DNA from 3 places in the Halobacillus sp. B23F22_1 genome. Region 1 is predicted to be linked to each of the others. Evidence: riboswitches for the same ligand, from Rfam matches in the RefSeq annotation. Region 1 holds a riboswitch; each other region holds the start of a gene.
The links. A riboswitch is a leader RNA that binds a small molecule or an ion and turns the genes downstream of it on or off. The one in region 1 is predicted to bind S-adenosylmethionine.
Positions count from the first base shown of each region.

Region 2: it holds a riboswitch for S-adenosylmethionine, as region 1 does, so the genes downstream of both, ACGTNH_RS17195 (assimilatory sulfite reductase (NADPH) flavoprotein subunit) here and ACGTNH_RS07340 (methionine ABC transporter ATP-binding protein) in region 1, are expected to answer to the same signal.
Region 3: it holds a riboswitch for S-adenosylmethionine, as region 1 does, so the genes downstream of both, ACGTNH_RS16745 (bifunctional homocysteine S-methyltransferase/methylenetetrahydrofolate reductase) here and ACGTNH_RS07340 (methionine ABC transporter ATP-binding protein) in region 1, are expected to answer to the same signal.

Region 1 is NZ_JBIEKE010000001.1:1,450,054-1,456,105, forward strand. It holds gene ACGTNH_RS07305 (acyl-CoA dehydrogenase FadE) at 1-903, shown strand, start outside; gene ACGTNH_RS07310 (arsenate reductase family protein) at 1,035-1,394, shown strand; gene gcvH (glycine cleavage system protein GcvH) at 1,475-1,858, shown strand; gene ACGTNH_RS07320 (toprim domain-containing protein) at 1,979-2,323, shown strand; gene ACGTNH_RS07325 (thioredoxin family protein) at 2,341-2,646, shown strand; gene ACGTNH_RS07330 (hypothetical protein) at 2,751-3,065, shown strand; gene ACGTNH_RS07335 (TlpA family protein disulfide reductase) at 3,058-3,474, opposite strand; SAM riboswitch class I at 3,554-3,658, shown strand; SAM riboswitch class I at 3,804-3,915, shown strand; gene ACGTNH_RS07340 (methionine ABC transporter ATP-binding protein) at 3,987-5,012, shown strand; gene ACGTNH_RS07345 (methionine ABC transporter permease) at 5,005-5,673, shown strand; gene ACGTNH_RS07350 (MetQ/NlpA family ABC transporter substrate-binding protein) at 5,703-6,052, shown strand, end outside.
Region 2 is NZ_JBIEKE010000003.1:429,582-435,633, forward strand. It holds gene ACGTNH_RS17185 (hypothetical protein) at 1-381, opposite strand, end outside; gene cysI (assimilatory sulfite reductase (NADPH) hemoprotein subunit) at 498-2,210, opposite strand; gene ACGTNH_RS17195 (assimilatory sulfite reductase (NADPH) flavoprotein subunit) at 2,230-4,059, opposite strand; SAM riboswitch class I at 4,216-4,333, opposite strand; gene ACGTNH_RS17200 (phospholipase) at 4,699-5,001, shown strand; gene ACGTNH_RS17205 (STAS domain-containing protein) at 5,785-6,052, opposite strand, start outside.
Region 3 is NZ_JBIEKE010000003.1:318,405-324,456, reverse strand. It holds gene metH (methionine synthase) at 1-1,096, opposite strand, end outside; gene ACGTNH_RS16745 (bifunctional homocysteine S-methyltransferase/methylenetetrahydrofolate reductase) at 1,059-2,939, opposite strand; SAM riboswitch class I at 3,028-3,135, opposite strand; gene ACGTNH_RS16740 (YjiH family protein) at 3,563-4,939, shown strand; gene ACGTNH_RS16735 (aspartate aminotransferase family protein) at 4,985-6,052, shown strand, end outside.

The sequences.
Region 1 (6,052 bases):
AAAACATCTATCTCCAGCTTTCCGCTTATACAAGAGAAGATAGCCACTGTAGCTGCGAATACGTATGCGAATGAGAGCTCAGTGTATCGAACAGTTGGTCTATTTGAGCAAAGTATGGGTAAGCTTACACAAGAACAACTGAAGGATGGAAAAGAGGTAGCTAAAGTAATAGCCGAATACGCAATCGAATGCTCTTTAAATAAAGTATTTGGTACCGAGCTCTTGGATTTTGCAGCAGACGAAGCCGTACAGATTCATGGGGGATACGGTTTTATGCAGGAATATGAAGTCGAAAGAATTTATCGTGATTCTAGAATTAATCGTATCTTTGAAGGTACCAATGAGATAAATCGAATGATTGTTCCAGGTACATTGCTTAAAAAAGCAATGAAAGGAGAGCTACCTTTACTGCAGAAAGCGCAGGCCCTTCAAGAAGAGATTATGACCCTTATGCCAGAAGAGCCCGGGGATGCGCCCCTTGAGCAAGAGAAATACCTGCTTAAAAATGCGAAGAAGATTGCTTTGTTAGCAGCTGGTCTGGCAGCTCAAAAGTATGGGGAAAAATTAGAAGGTGAGCAAGAGTTATTAGTGAATATTGCTGACATAACAGGAGAAATTTATAATATGGAATCAGCCATATTAAGAACAGAAAAAGCGATATTAAAAAACGGAGAAGACAAGAACTTGCAAAAGCTTCTTTACACACAAATATATGTGCAAGAAGCGTTTAACCGCATTGAAGCACATGCGAAAGAAACTTTAATTGCAGCGGAATCTGGTGATTCTTTGCGTATGATGCTGGGTGCTTTAAGAAAGCTTACGCGCCATACTCCAACCAACGTAATTGCCAAAAAACGAGAAGCTGCACAAACGTTAATAAATACACAAAAATATGTGGTTTAGACCTTTAAAACCAGCTGCTTATCAGAAGCAGCTGGTTTTAAATTTGACTAATATTACACCTAACCAATGAATTGATGCTCCTGAGTATGGTAAAATAAGAATCAACAATAAACAAGGAGGGTATGATAAGCATGTCATTAACCTTTTACTGGTATCCAAATTGCGGAACGTGCAAGAAAGCAAAAAAGTGGTTGGACGAGCACGAAGTCTCTTATACGCCGATACATATTGTAGAAGAAACTCCAACTGAAGAAGATTTGAGAGCCTTAATAGAGAAGAGTGGCTTATCGGCCCGGAAGTTTTTTAATACGAGTGGTAAAAAGTATAGGGAATTGAATATGAAAGAAAAACTTAACGATGCTAGTGAGGAAGACATGATTAAGTGGCTTGCTTCTGAGGGTATGTTAATCAAAAGACCGATTGTTACGGATAGTAATAACGTAACGGTTGGATTTAAAGAGGAACAATTTGAAAATCACTGGAAGCGGTGAGCAGAACATTGGAAATAAAAGCGTAAAGCTTTTATCTTTATAATTGTTGTTTATATTAATTTTAATCTGGAGGGGTTACCATGAGTTTACCTAATGAATTGCTTTATTCCGAAGAACACGAATGGGTTAAAAAAGAAGGCGAAAAGGTTCGCGTAGGAATTACGGATTTCGCACAATCAGAATTAGGAGATATAGTTTTTGTTGAGTTACCAGAAGAAGGTGATGAAGTAGAGGCGGATGAACCATTCGGTAGTGTTGAATCTGTGAAAACTGTATCTGAGCTTTATGCGCCTGTAAGCGGAAAAGTTGTTGAAGTCAATGAAGAGTTGGAAGATAGCCCTGAATTCGTAAACGAATCACCATACGAAAAAGCATGGATGATTGTTGTGGAGCCAAGTGACTCTTCTGAAATAGATGATTTGATGTCTGCTGATGAATACAAAGAAATGATTGATGAAGATTAAACATTAATGAAGTCGTGTACGTATTAGCTTACATAGGTGCATGACTTGCATGCTCTTATCACAAGGTGCAGGCCGTGCTTACTAGCATGGTCTGTTTCTATATAGTAGGTGACTGCGATAATGGATGAAAGAATATTAATCGTTGAGGGAATTACGGATAAAAAGCAAATAAACAAAGTGTTAAATAGCCCTGTAGAAATATTGTGTACGCATGGTACATTAGGTATTGAGCGAATGGAAGAACTTATTATGGATTATAATCTCGATCATCGTCCTGTTTTTATATTGGTGGATGAAGACGATTCAGGTAATAAATTACGAAAACAACTTACTGCAGAATTACCCCATGCAGAACACATCTATATTGATAAAATGTTTAGAGAGGTAGCTGCTACACCTGAATCTGAACTTGCTCGTGCTTTATTGAGCCATCATTTTAAGGTGAAACCTATCTATCTCACATAGGGCTTAGGAGGTTTAATTTGCTAGTAATTGAAAATCATGAATCATTTAGGATTAAAGAGCACGAATTGGCACTTATTTATATTTATACTCCCTTTTGTGGTACTTGCCATTTGGCAAGGACATTTTTAGAAACTGTCGAACATACATTTGGACGGTCGATTTTTCATGAAATGAACGCTTCTTTATATCCAGAGTTTATGCAAGAGTATCAAATTAAGAGTGTGCCTTGTTTATTAATTACTAAACACGGTTACACACTAGAAAAAACTTATGCTTTTCACTCCGTTTCTCATATGTATGAAAAAACAAAGGAATATGTATGAAAATAGCGTCATTTCCCGGGAAATGACGAACGAATCTTATATTGATAAAAAGGTGAACCCTCCTCTGATGACGAAATAGTTAGTACAACAGAGGAGGGTTTTGTATGGAAACTATTTTAGAATGGATGGATAGTGTTAACGATAGACAGGATCTACTCCCCCTATGGAAAGAAAGACCTATCGTTATATTTATTCAAGAAGAAGAGAAAATGGTTCCCCTTACAGTTAACTCAAATGAAATTAAAATTGATCACGATTATGAATTTCATCGTCAGGTTCACATCAAAGGAAATCCTCAAAACATAAAAGAAATGCTAGAAGGAAAAGTAAAGCTTACTGATCTTTATCCCCATGTTGATGTAAAAGGAAAACTTCGAGACTTATTATACGTCGAATCGCTATTTTTCCTATCTAAATAGCGTTCCCTATAGCTTCAACAATTTCCAGGAAATCAGCCTGATCATTAAACTGATTAATTATGAAACCATCTTGATCAATAATTACAGTAGTGGGTACACCTTGTGCATTATATTTTAAGTAAGTTTCAACATTTTCATCTACTAATGTAGGTTGAGTGATATGCTCTCTAAAATAATTAACGGCTTCCTCAAAACTACGTTCTCTTCCTTTAACATTAATAGTAATCATAGAAACTTTTTCCTTGTTCATCGTTTGATAAAGGTGTTCTTTTTTAGGTAAATCTCTTCGGCAATCGGGGCACCACGAGGTCCAAAAAGTTAAGACCACTACTTTTCCTAAGTCATCTTTAAGTTGATATGATTTGTTGGATTGAATGGTAGTTAGATCGAAATCTGGTGCTTTTTTCATCTTTTATTCACCTCTCAGGGTTTATTGACGTGTATAATGAACAATGCTAACATAATAAACAATTGTATATCCACATCTTCACTTATCCAGAGAGGCGGAGGGGATTGGCCCTATGAAGCCCGGCAACCGGTTGATGTACACGGTGCTCCTTCCAGCGAAGCTTAGTTGCTTTGATAGATGAGAAGAAGAATGAGTTATAGCTCTTCTACGTGGTGAAGAGTTTTTTTATGGACATTTTTATTAGTTGACATAGAGAATAGTGGGTGCTACAATCCATCTTGGTACTTAAGTCATTTAGTGTATTAACAAACTAAAAAATAAAATGAAACCTCTTATCGAGAGAGGCGGAGGGACTGGCCCGTTGATGCCCGGCAACCGTCAAGTGAGCGAAACTTGAGAAGGTGCCAAATCCTGCAAAGTAAAAACTTTGACAGATGAGAGAACAGATACGAAAGTGGATGCGCTTTTCTGTTCTTATACAGAAAAGCGTTTTTTAGTTAGGAGTGGAGTACATGATTTCCATCAAAGATTTAACAAAAGTGTTTCAAACAAAAGATCAGGAAGTTCGTGCAGTAGACGAGTTGAATCTGTCTATAGACAAAGGTGAAATATTTGGGGTCATCGGATATAGTGGTGCAGGGAAAAGTACTTTTATTCGATTATTAAACCGCCTAGAAGAGCCTACAAGTGGAGAGATTGAGTTAAATAATGAAATTTTGACGGGGTTAAAGAAAAATGATTTGAGGTTAGCCCGTCAAGAAATTGGGATGATTTTTCAACACTTTAATTTACTTTGGTCTCGAACGGTTTTTGATAATATTGCCTTTCCTCTAGAGATAGCCGGCGTATCTAGAAAGAATAGGGAAGAACGTGTAAATGAGTTAATCGAGCTCGTCGGTTTAAGTGGACGCGGGGGGTCTTACCCGTCTCAATTAAGCGGAGGCCAAAAGCAGCGTGTAGGTATTGCAAGAGCTTTAGCTAACAATCCTAAAGTTCTCCTATGCGATGAAGCGACTTCTGCGTTAGACCCAGAAACAACAGATTCGATCTTAGATTTACTTGTAGGAATAAATGAAAAACTGGGGCTGACCATAGTTCTTATCACCCATGAAATGCATGTAATAAGAAAAATATGCCATCGCGTGGCCGTTATGGAGCAAGGGAAAGTAGTGGAATCTGGAGATGTTCTTGATGTATTCCTGCATCCTAAAGAAAAAGTCACGAAACGTTTTGTGGATCAAGTCATGGGGGATCCTGATCGAGAAGATTCATTGAACCTCATTCAAGAAAATTATCGCTCCGGGGAAGTTATACAACTCCATTTCGTTGGAGAAAATACGAATCAAGCACTTATTAGTGATTTATCACGCAGATTTGAAGTTGATATTAATATTCTTCACGGTAAAATTACCCAAACACAAAAAGGGGCATATGGGACTATGCTTGTCCAGCTAGTTGGAGACGAAGAAGTTGTGAGTCAATCCATTAATTACATTCGCACGACTTCCGTTGAAGTGGAGGTGAGTCCAAATGCTTGAAGAGCTATTTCCTAATGTGAAAATGGAAGATATGATTGAAGCTACAAATGAAACACTCTACATGACAACCGTATCAGTTGCTGGAACATTTATTCTGGGCTTGCTTCTGGGTTTGTTGTTATATTTATCTGGGCCCGGAGGATTATGGGATAATAAATTACTAAATTGGATTACGGCTACATTAGTCAATGTATTCCGTGCTATTCCCTTTATTATTTTAATTTTATTATTGTTTCCATTTACAGACTTTCTTATGGGAACGATTAGGGGGCCGGGAGCCGCATTGCCTGCTCTTATAATAGGCGGAGCACCTTTTTATGCAAGATTGGTTGAAATTGCTCTTAAAGAAGTGGACAAAGGCGTTATTGAAGCAGCTAAATCTATGGGAGCAAAGTACAGAACAATCATCTTTAAAGTTTTACTACCCGAATCAATGCCGGCCTTGGTTTCAGGTATAACAGTTACCGCTATTGCTTTAATAAGTTATACAGCAGTAGCTGGTGTAATAGGGGCTGGAGGTCTTGGAGACTTTGCTTATTTTTATGGCTTTCAACGCAGGGATTTTGATGTAGTAGCTGTATGTACAATCTTAATTGTCATTATAGTATTTATATTTCAATTTATCGGGGATTTAGTTTCTCGTAGATTGGATAAAAGATAAAAATTTTGAATTAAAAAAGGAGAAATAACATGAAGAAAATATGGTCTATTTTTATTTTTACAACTTTAGCACTCATTCTAGCCGCATGCGGTTCTTCAGAAGAAGAAGGGTCTTCAGAGGATGGAGAAGCTCAATCTGAAATTACAGTAGGTGCTTCAAGCACTCCTCACGCCGAAATCCTTCAGGAAGCACAACCACTTCTTGAAGAAGAAGGGATTACGTTAAATGTTGAAGAGTATCAGGATTATGTATTACCTAACCGTGATTTAAATGAAGGAGAAATTGATGCTAACTATTTTCAGCACATTCCTTACTTAGAGGATCAGCAGGAGCAAAATGGTTACGATTTTGCAAACCTTGGTGGCATTCACATTGAACC
Region 2 (6,052 bases), on a different contig from region 1:
CTGTTTTCCGCAATCTTTTTTTCTTGCCGCCAGGAGTGGAATGGACCTCGCTCCTTGGAATTTCTTTAAGACAGAAAAAGACTGTCCTCCACCTAGCTCATCCTTGCTAGATGGAGAACACTCTTTTTCATTTCCTAGCAGACAGTTTTGAGGGGCTATTTTACTTCCTTGAACGGTAGGGCGCATGGCAGGAACAAGAACGGCTTTATATCTTTGCATATTAACTAGTGCCACGTCGTCATCCACTAAACTAAACACATCAAGATCTATGTTTTTTCCCTTCACCCGTTGCAAAAGCAAGATTAAGCTTTTACAAATTAAATCATCTCCTGAATTTCTCGATCCTGACTCTCCATAAGTAGATAAAATTAAGTATGACATCAGCTCCCCCTTTTTCCCTAAATGAACATTGCTCTCATTATATGCAGCAAATAAACCGTTATGAATCCACTTTAACGTTAAAAAGCCTCAGGTATGTACATACCTGAGGCTGCTATCTAGCTGTGAAATTCCACTCCTGAATGAACAGCATTAACGTAACCAGCTCTTATAACATAATCACCGAAGTGCTCATTCTCTGTTCGTTCTTTAGCATAATTATGAAGGATAGGATTCAGTTCCTGCAAAATTTCTTCTTCTCCAATGTTTTCCCGATACAATTTGTTGAGTCGATCCCCTCTAAATCCTGCTCCTAAATACATATTATATTTACCAGGTGCCTTGCCTATAAAGCCTATTTCACCTAAGGCAGGACGAGAGCAGCCATTCGGACACCCGGACATGCGTATGACAATTTCTTCGTCGCGAAGTCCGGCTTCATCGAGGATATTTTCCACCTTATCAATTAAAGTAGGTAGATATCGTTCTGCCTCAGCCATAGCTAATCCACACGTTGGAAAAGCAACACACGCCATAGAATTTCTCCTTAATGCAGAGTTGTGCTTCCCATCGATTAATCCATAATGACTGACGAGTTCTTCTATTTGATCCTTATCTTCTTCAGCAACATTTGAGATAATCAAGTTCTGGTTTGGTGTAAGTCTGAAATCTCCTTTGTGTACTTTTGCAGTTTCTCGTAAGCCCGTCATTAGAGGATACTCGTCAGAGTCTTTAACGCGTCCATTTTGAATGAACAGCGTGAGATGCCACTTGTTATCCCCTTTCACCCATCCGTAACGGTCTCCGTTATGATCAAATGTGTACGGTCGCTCCTCTTCAATTTCCCATCCTAGACGTGCATTGAGTTCGTCTCTCATCCAGTCTAGTCCTTTGCGGTCGACCGTATATTTAAAGCGGGCATTCTTCCTCTCTGAACGGTTTCCGTAATCGCGCTGAATGGTAAGAATTTTCTCTGCCACATCTAAGGATTGCTCTGGTTTACAAAAACCAACCACTCGCGACAGCTGAGGATATGTATTTGTATCCCCGTGCGTCATACCCATACCGCCGCCAACAGCGATGTTGAAACCTTGCAGTTTGCCATCCTCTAAAATTGCAATAAAACCAAGATCCTGAGAGAAGATGTCTACATCATTAGAGGGTGGAACAGCAACGCCAATCTTAAACTTTCTCGGTAAATAAAGCGGGCCGTAAATCGTTTCCGTTTCTTCTTCTCGACTGTCGAGTACTTTTTCCTCATCTAACCAAATTTCATGGTAGGCTCTCGTTTTTGGAAGTAAATGATCACTAATTTGCCTGGACCAGTCGTACACTTCGGCATGAATGTCGGATTGGTACGGATTGGCATTACACATTACATTTCGGTTTACATCCCCACAGGCAGCAATGGTATCCATTAAAGAACTATTCATCGCCTGAATGGTCTTTTTCATATTCCATTTTAAAATTCCGTGCAGCTGGAATGTCTGCCTTGTCGTTAATTTAAGTGTGCCATTTCCGTGTGTATTCGCAAGGTCATCCATCGTTAACCATTGCTCAGGTGTGGCCACCCCGCCTGCTAAGCGTACACGGATCATAAACTGATAATTCGGCTCCAATTTCTGCTGTTTTCGTTCATTTCGTACATCCCGATCGTCCTGCATATAACTTCCATGAAACTTTAAAAGTTTAGTCTGCTCATCTGGAATACCAGCGCTGAGCCGTTCTGCAAAGCTTTCTACAAGTGACCCTCTTAAGTAATCACTCTCCTCTTTTATTTTTTCCATTTCGCTAGGTGGACCGTGCTGTTCAGGAAATCTATTGTTCGTCATGCTTTTTTCCCCTTTCCTCTTAATACACATCACGTTGATAACGTTTGGCTTTACGCATATCAGCCAAGTATTGGTCAGCTTGTTCATCAGACATTTGGCCTTCTTGTTTCAGAATTGTCAGCAGAGTATCTTGAACGTCTTTTGCCATATACTGCTCATCCCCACATACATAGACATGTGCTCCGTTCTGCAGCCATTCATATAATTCTTTGCTGTGTTCAAGCATGCGGTGCTGCACGTATACTTTTTCCTCCGTATCTCTAGAAAAAGCAACATCCATTTTCGTCAGTATGCCTTCCTTTAACCATTGCTGCCATTCCGTTTGATAGAGGAAATCACTAACAAAATGCTGATCGCCAAAGAAAAGCCATGATTCCCCGTCCGCTTCCGTCTCTTCCCTCTCTTCTAGAAAAGCACGATACGGTGCCACCCCTGTACCGGCTCCAATCATCACAATAGGGGTTTCTGGATTTTCAGGAAGCTTAAAATTTTGATTTCGTTGTATAAAGACCGGCAGAGTATCTCCTGGTTCGGATCGCTCTGCACATTGCACGGAGCAAACTCCCGTACGCGGACGTCCATGAGCATCGTATCTCACAGCCCCAATCGTTAAATGAACTTCCTCTGGATTGGCCTCGGAACTGCTTGCGATGGAATAAAGACGGACAGGAATTTTACGAAGAATCGTGATAAAATCATGAACCGACCCCTCCCACGGAGCAAAATCTTGCACAAGATCAATTAGATCGCGTCCTTCTATATAGCCTTTTAAATCTTGGGAATTCTCTGGATTTATAAGCTCCTTTAGAGTTTCATTAGAAGAAAGAGATGCAGCTTTTTCTAACAAAGGCTTTGTTAAGCTCGTAATCTCAAAATGTGTCGTGAGGGCTTCACGGACAGAACGAATTTCTCCTTGCTTATTGATCGTCACTGTTTCTTCTGGATTCCATCCCATCGCCTGGATCAATTGCTCAACAAGCACGGGATCATTTTGTGGAAAGATGCCTAAGCTGTCTCCTGGTTTATACTGTAAACCTGAACCCTCAAGATCAAGCTCAAGGTGACGTGTTTCTTTGTTGGAGCCGCGGCCATTAAGATTAATATTTTCCAAAATTTCCGCATGGAACGGATTTGTTCTCGAGTAGACAGCGGGCGTATCTGCTAATGCATCAGCTGGCACCTCTTCCGCTACCGAACCACCGGATCCCTGCCCTGAATCAAGTTCTGCTACGGCCGCTTGAAACCACTCTTCAGCCGGCTCTTCAAAGTCTAAATCGCAATCGACTCGGGCAGCTAATCGTTCAGCACCTAATTCTTCCAGACGGTGATCAAATTCCTTACCTGTTTGACAGAAAAACTCATACGAGCTGTCTCCTAGTGAAAGGACAGAGAATCGCACACCTTCTAGCTTCGGTGCTCTTTTACTATGGAGGAAATCATATAAAGATAGTGCGTTATCAGGAGGATCTCCATCTCCATGAGTACTCGTCAATATCAATAAATCTTCTACCTTCTTCAATGCTTTCGGCTTAAAATCGTCCATCGAAGATACGGTCACGTTAAAATTTTTCTGTTCTAGCTTTTGTGAAAAGTCTTCAGCAAGCGACTGACAGTTTCCCGTATGAGAACCATACAAAATCGTTATTTCTCTTGTTTGACTTGCCACTGCTGCATCATTCGTTTCAGATGCTTGCGGAAAATCTTGCACAGCTGCATCTGTACCACTTAGCGGTACAGCCAAATATCCACTCAACCAAATTCTTTGATTTTCCGTTAAGGTAGGAAGCAGCCGATTCAATTGATCTGCTTGCTCCTGATTAAAAGGACTGTTCTTTTCCTTTAACTGCAACATTTCCACCTCACTCCATTTCGCATTGTAATCATAGCTGTTTACTCGGATTTAAATATAAAAAAATGTTTAAACGACTTCCTCCTCTTAAACATTAGCAAAAAACCCCCGCTTCTTAAAAGATAAGAAGAGAGGGTTTGATTGTAATCACCATTCTTCTTATCTTTCAGACGCTTCTTGCCTCTGCTGGAATTGGCACAGTATCTATTATATTCAACATAGACCCGTTGCCGAGGTTTCAAAGGGCCAGTCCCTCCACCTCTCAAAATAAGAAAACTCATATGCAATTAATGTAAAGTCATGAATGATAAATATGTTATGCTGAAATCGATGAATTGTCAATAGATTCCGAATAAATGACATAAATTCATTTTTAATTTTCAGTAGTCCTTTTTTAGAAAGCAGGCTCAATTCATAACCGTACTTCTCTTCTGACCATACCCAGAGGAAAAAATCAGTGTCAATTACAGATTTCTTTTCTCCATCCTTATTCTCAGCATTCAGTCTCAGAACATCTCGGTGCAGAATACTCGTTATCTTTCTCCTCTATAGTTATTACACTAAGCAAAACTATTTCAATGCCATATGATATAAAAGAGGGGTTAAAACCTCATGCAACTATGGAAAGAAGAGGATAACATGCACAATTATGCTAACCACAGAAGACGTTCCCCGTTTTGCCTCTTTCCGGGCTACAACTGGTGTGGGCCTGGGTGCAGCGGACCTGGAAGACCGATAAATGCAGTCGATGCGGCCTGCAAGTCCCATGACAAATGTTATTTAACTTATCGAGATTATTGTTTATGCGATCAAGCATTTATTAGACGATTAGAAGAATTACAAAATCCTTATACGAGAGAAGGCAGGCATGCTCGTAAGATGCTGCATTACATGAGGATACAGCGAATATTTACGTGTGGCTTTAGAAAACCTCGGTTTTAATAAGTATCCTGGAAGCCAGGCTCCTCCGCTTGTAGAAAAACCTAAGTTTTTCTATAAGCTTTTTTCTCGCCTTCAGGAGCCCAGACCATCGAGACCGCTGAAAAACTAAAGGTCGATGAAAGATAGAATTAAAAAAGCGTCCAGGCCAGTGCATCGCGGGAACAGCGCGAGCCGAAGATCCACTTGGTCAAGTGATCTTCTTGACCAAGTCAGCTGAGGCCGTGCCCGTGACAAGCTTCTCCCGAAAATCGATTCGTGAGGCTCTTTAAGATTAGACAGGACTTTTTCAGTGACCTCATACCACCCTTTAGCGGACGAATCCCCTAATCTCTATCAAGGCAGCAAAATTTTCGTGTCATATTTTCTTACATAACACTATAAAAGGTGTATTTAAAATGCTACATTAAAATTAATCAAAGTTCACTGGGAGGGATAACCATTAGAAAAACAAAAAATGTTAACCTGTTGACTTTTTTAGTTCTTGTTCTCAAGGTATCACTTTCTAAGAACTTTTAACGGAAAGTACGAATTAAAAACAAGCTGCATTAAGCATAAATAATCCGAACGATTGTGTGTAATCTGTTCGGATTATTTATGTAAAATAGATTTAAAACATTGATCCCTCAAATTTCTTCTCTTTCCTCCAGAATCTTTAACTCGCGCTGCTGCCCCAGGAGGCTTCACTTTTTTGTCTAAGCTATGATCCATTTATACTTCTCTGAGCCGGATACTTTACTTATTGCCCGACCTCTTTTCATTTTATTCGATCTATACCTTCAACTCTCAATTTTTCCCGTGTACAAAGTATTCATTTAATGCTTGTTGCAGCGTTCCTAAGGTTTTCGTTTTTTTGTTAAAAGTGATTCCTGATTTCGTCATCTCACTTACAATTTCCTTTCTTATACCTGTAATTACAGTTTCACACCCCATCATGGATGTGCCGTCAATAATTTTCATTAACTCTACAATAATTTCGCTTTCCATTTTTGCAATCCCGGATAAATCCATAATCAACGTTTGAATCCTTAAATCTGCAACCTCTGCCAGCACC
Region 3 (6,052 bases), on a different contig from region 1:
TTTCTGATGCTTCTTCAAACTTTTCTTCCGCAATCAGACGTTTAAACTTACGCGAACCAATTACATTTGTTCGCTCTCCAATTAAAATAGGACGATCATTTTTATCCTCATAAATAAAAGGTTCAATACCTGAAACGGCATGAGGGTGACTTTTGGGAGCTTCTCTAGGTTCATAATCTTTTATAGCGTCTACCAGTGCTCTTATGTGATCAGGCGTCGTTCCGCAGCAGCCGCCGACAACGTTCAGCCACCCTTTCTCAGCGAAGCCGGCAATTTTTTCTGCAAGGGATTCTGGTGTTTCATGGTAGTTTCCTTCTTCATCAGGCAGCCCGGCATTAGGGTAACAGCTGACAGAGGTTGTGGCCAAATCGGATAGAGAACGAATATGGTCTCTCATAAATTCCGGACCGGTTGCACAGTTTAGTCCTACTACAGCAGGTTTCATATGTTCAAGGGACAAGTAAAAGGCTTCAATCGTCTGGCCGGCAAGTGTAGTTCCCATAGGCTCAATGGTGCCAGAAACCATAAGAGGTATTTCCTTCCCAAATTTTTTAAAAGCTTTAGATATCCCCAGATAAGCTGCTTTCACATTCAGCATATCCTGAGAAGTTTCAAGTAAAAGAAGGTCAACGCCGCCTTTTAAGAGTCCGCGAGCCTGTTCCTCGTAAGCATTCGTTAAATGTTCAAAAGTTGTCCCGCCTGTAACCGAAAGGGTTTTTGTCGTTGGCCCCATGGCACCGGCTACAAATCGAGGTCGATCCTCAGTTGAATGCTTTTCAGCTGCTTTTTTAGCGAGTTGTGCTGCTTTTATATTGATTTCTTCAGCTAAGTGACCCAGTTCATATTCATCGAGTACCAAGTCGGTGGCACCAAATGTATTGGTTTCAATAATATCCGCTCCAGCTTTAAGGTACTCATCGTGGATCCACTCAATAACTTTAGGCGATGTAATATTTAAATATTCATTACATCCATCGTATAATTCTCCGCCAAAATCTTCAGGGGAAAGGTCGGCATCCTGGAGCATTGTCCCCATGGCTCCGTCTAAAACTAAGATCCTATTTGATAGATGCTGATGAAATGGTGTTGTTTCCATTTAAAACCGTCCTTTCTGAACGCTGCTGATTCACTTCTTTAATATAGTTAGTTAATTCTACCGTTATTTCATAGCGTAGAAATGGTGTAATTAAATAGATACCATTGAACAGCTCGGCTGCTGTATCAATTAGTGACTTAGCGATAGCAATTCCTTCTGCCTGCGCAAGAGCAGGGTCATGGCTGACACTCTCCATACGCTTTCTAATTTCATCAGAAAGTGTGATGCCAGGTACTTCATTATGCAGAAATTCAGCATTTCGTGAACTTGTAAGCGGCATAATACCGATGTAAATGGGTGCCGATATGTGCTTTGTTGCTTCGTAAACTTCTCTAATTTGTTCCCCGCTGTAAACGGGTTGGCTAATAAAGTAGTCAGCTCCGTATTTAATTTTTTTCTCAAGGCGTCCGACGGCACGGTTGAGGTTTCGGACGTTGGGATTGAAGGCAGCAGCAACTGAAAAATTTGTATTCATGCCAAGCGATTTTCCGGAAAAGGAAATGCCTTGATTTAATTGTTTAATATATTGAATCAAATCAAATGATGACAGATCATATACAGACGTAGCTCCAGGGAAATCACCAATTTTCGTAGGGTCCCCGGTAATGGCTAAAACCTCTGTGATCCCCAGCGTATGCAGTCCCATCAAATGGGATTGAAGTCCAATTAAGTTACGATCTCTACATGCGATATGCACAAGAGGGTTGATATCATATTTCTGCTTAATAATGGAGGCAATGGCAGAATTGCTGATCCTTGGTGAGGCGAGCGAGTTATCAGCAAGTGTAACAGAGTCAACACCAGCGTCTCTTAATGCTTGCGCTCCCCTCATATATTTATCCGTATTCAATTTTTTCGGGGGATCAAGTTCTACAATTATTGATGACCGCTCGGCTGCTATTTCATGGAGGTGTGGGTTCGTATCCTCAATTTCCCTAGGTGTTTCAACCTCAGCTTTAGCAGGTGAGACCACCTTATTCTGAATTGGTTTTTTTCCTTTTACTTCTTCTGCAATAGCAGCAATATGCTCAGGAGTTGTTCCGCAGCATCCTCCGATTAAACGTGCTCCTTCTTCATAAAGAGAGCGTGCACTCGTTTTAAAATAATCTGCATCTGTTTTATAAACAAGCCGGCCATCCTGATAAGCAGGTAAACTGGCATTAGGGTAAGCAGATAGAACAGCTTTTTTTGGCAGAGGCACGCCTTCTAATGCTTGGGTCATATGATAGGGGCCGAGACGGCAGTTGATTCCAACCACATCTGCTCCAATATTTTCTAATGTAGTTAAGGCTTCGTTTAGAGAAGTTCCATCCTGAAGAACGCCAGGTTCATGCATAGAAACTTGAGCAATAATAGGAAGCTTCGTTTCTTTTCTCGCAATTTGTAAAACGGTTTGGAGCTCTTCAAAGTCGTAAAAGGTTTCGAGTAAAAGACCATCTACACCTTCAAATAACATACAGTATAACTGTTCTCGAAAGCTGCGTTTAATTTCTTCAAGCGAGACCGCCTGCTTACTAATTGCTCGAGTTCCTCCGATTGTACCAACGACATAATTGTTCTCAGCAGCAGCTTGTTTCGCAATTTTGATGGCAGCTGTATTAATTTCCTTAACTTTATCTTCAAGTCCGTAACGGGAGAGTTTAACGTAATTCGCACCGTATGTATTGGTTTGAATGATCTCAGCACCGGCTTCTACGTAGGCTTTATGAACATTTAATACCTCGTCAGGGTGGCTGCGGTTTAAATCTTCAAAACATTGATCAATGCCGTAAGAATAGAGAAGGGTTCCTAAAGCTCCATCTCCTACAAGAGTTTGTGTTTGAAGAGCATCTCTCAAATTCATACATTTCCTCCTTAGTGGTACCGAGTACCGTGATAAATAAAAAAAGCCTTCTTATAAGAAGAAGACTTTAATTCGTAATTAATCCTTCTTCTTATCTTCCAAGTTTTTTAATAACTTGCTGGAGTTAGCACCATACTGTGGAACAGTGGTTGCTGAGGCTTCATCGGGCCAGTCCCTTCACCTCTCGAGATAAGAAAGCATATGAAATTTTCCTGGATAAAACATTGTTGCGACTTACATTACACTAAATAATGTTAGTAATCAAGCGAATATTCGTAATTTTTCATTTTTATTCTATTATACTTGAAAAATATTACATTGATGTATGCATATAACAAATTATTAGATCTAAATACATACTTTCACTTCGACATAGTTTGACATTTGTAATTATAATGGAGTGAATTTTCTCAATATTAAAACATGTAAGCGGATTTCTGATATACTATTCAAAAGCCTGATGTAAAGCCATTTTCAACCAATTTAAAAACAATTCATTTAATTTACTTTCCTCTATTGAATTTTTATGCATTAAAATGTATCATTAAAAACCGCAAACCCGAAATAAGTCATATGTACCAATAATATATACAAAATTCATTCATTGATGGGGGAATTACACTATGGAAATAGAGAAGAAGGAAATGCAAGTAGCATCAGGGTACACAGCAGGCCAGCTTATGAAGTTTTTAATACCTTCTATTATCGGGGTATTGCTGTTTCTCGTCCCTGTTTCAGTTGACGGCACAGTCACCATCGGGTTAGGAATTTTAGCAGACGGCCTTCAAGGAGCGATTTCTGAATATATTCCTTTGTTTATGACCATTGTGCTTTGGGTGTCTGTAGTGGGGGCTTTTGTTATAAAAGTTATCAGTCACCCCGGCATTAGAAATCATAAATTTTTATCGAGCTTGTTTGATATTGGAGTATTTTGGATTGTACTTCGTGCTTTAGGGGCTGTTTTTGCTACGATGACCCTTATGGGAATAGGACCTGAAGTCATTTCTTCTGAGTTAACAGGACAAGTTGTTCTTTTTGATTTAATACCTGTCTTAATGGTTTGGTTCTTATTTGCCAGTCTATTTATGCCGCTCCTTCTTGAGTTTGGCCTTATGGATTTTATAGGCTCTGTTGTTCGTAAGGTAATGCAGCCTTTATTTAAACTTCCGGGGCGTTCTTCTGTGGACGCTCTGGCCTCTTGGATGGGTAGTGGAACGGTAGGCGTATTGCTGACCACTCAACAATATGAAGGAGGCTACTATTCAAAGCGAGAAGCTGCTGTAGTAGCGACTAACTTTTCTATTGCTTCCATTGCCTTTAGTTTAGTGATCGCACGGTTCATTGGTATTGATCACATGTTCGTTCAGTTTTATTTTACAGTAGCTGTTTGCGGAGTAGTTGCTGCGGTTATTTGTCCACGTATTCCTCCGCTTTCAAGAAAGAAGCACACGTACTATGAACCAGTTGGAAAACAAATTGATGAAGCTGTACCTGCTGGCGTATCCAGTTTTCGCTGGGGAGTCGATCAGGCTGTAAAAAAAGCAGACCAAGTGAAAAGTGCAAAAGATGTTATCAGCCGTGGGGTGTTTAATGTAGCTGATATATGGCTTGGTTTAATTCCACTCGTTATGGCGCTCGGAACGATAGCTTTAATAATTGCCGAATTTACACCAATTTTCACGTTTTTATCTTATCCATTTATTCCTTTACTGACGTTACTGCAAATCCCGGAAGCTGCTGAAGCTGCTCCGGCGATGATCGTAGGTTTTGCTGATATGTTTCTTCCGGCTGTCGTTGGTTCAGGTATTGAATCTGAACTTACTCGATTCATTATCGGCGTAATGTCTCTTACACAACTGGTGTACATGTCAGAGATCGGGATCTTACTTATTAAATCTAAAATCCCGCTAAACCTATTGGAACTGTTCGTAATTTTCTTGCAGCGTACGATTGTTACACTGCCGGTAGCAGCACTTATGGCTCATCTATTATTCTTTTAAATCTAATGTTACGATAAATAGAAATTGTTGTAGGAGGATTTGGTTATGGGAAACGATTGGAGTCACCTGGTAGATAACATGTCAAATCGTTTAGCACCAAGTATGGCAAAGGATCATCCGAATTTGCCGGTCGTTAAAGAAGAAGGCTGCTATTATTTTGGCGTGGATGGGAAAAAATATTTAGATTTTACTTCGGGCATTGCTACTACAAATGTCGGGCATCGCCATCCGAAAGTTGTAGAAGCGATCAAACAAGGAGCAGACGAACTTGGGCATGGGCCTTCTGGGGTTATTATATATGAATCAATATTGAAGCTGGCTGATCGTCTAGCTGAAGTCATGCCTGGTAACCTAGATTGTTTCTTTTTTGGAAACAGTGGGGCTGAGGCAATTGAAGGGGCCATAAAATTAGCGAAACATGTAACTCAGCGGCCTTATATTGTTTCATTTATCGGTGGGTTTCACGGCAGGTCTATGGGAGCTTTAAGTGTGACAAGCTCCAAAAGTAAGTATCGAAAATTTCTTCAGCCTTCAGGATCTTACCAAGTTCCATATGCACAAGCAGATGATTGTCCGGCTGGACTAGACCCTGAACGGTATGTAGTTGACCAACTGGAGAAAGATTTCGAACGGTTATTTGCTCATCAAGTGACACCAGATGAAGTGGCGGCTGTATTAGTTGAACCTGTTCTTGGCGAAGGAGGATATATTGTCCCTCCAAAAGCATGGCTTCAAAAAGTAAGAGAACTATGTGACCAACACGGTTTATTACTTATTTTCGATGAAGTACAGACAGGATTCGGTCGAACAGGTGAGTGGTTTGCCTCTCAAACGTTTGATGTCACTCCGGACATTATGGCCATTGCCAAAGGAATTGCCAACGGCATGCCGCTAAGTGCGACTGTTGCTTCGAATGAGCTGATGAAGCAGTGGCCGCTAGGAAGCCATGCTACTACATTTGGGGGCAACCCCATTGCCTGTTCAGCTGCTAATGCCGTATTAGATGTTATAGAAGAAGAAAATTTACTCGAAAATACGAGAAATGTAGGGTCGTATGCAGCAGAAAAGCTTAATGAAATCAAAGCAAGGCATTCCGTAATCGGACGTGTCCGT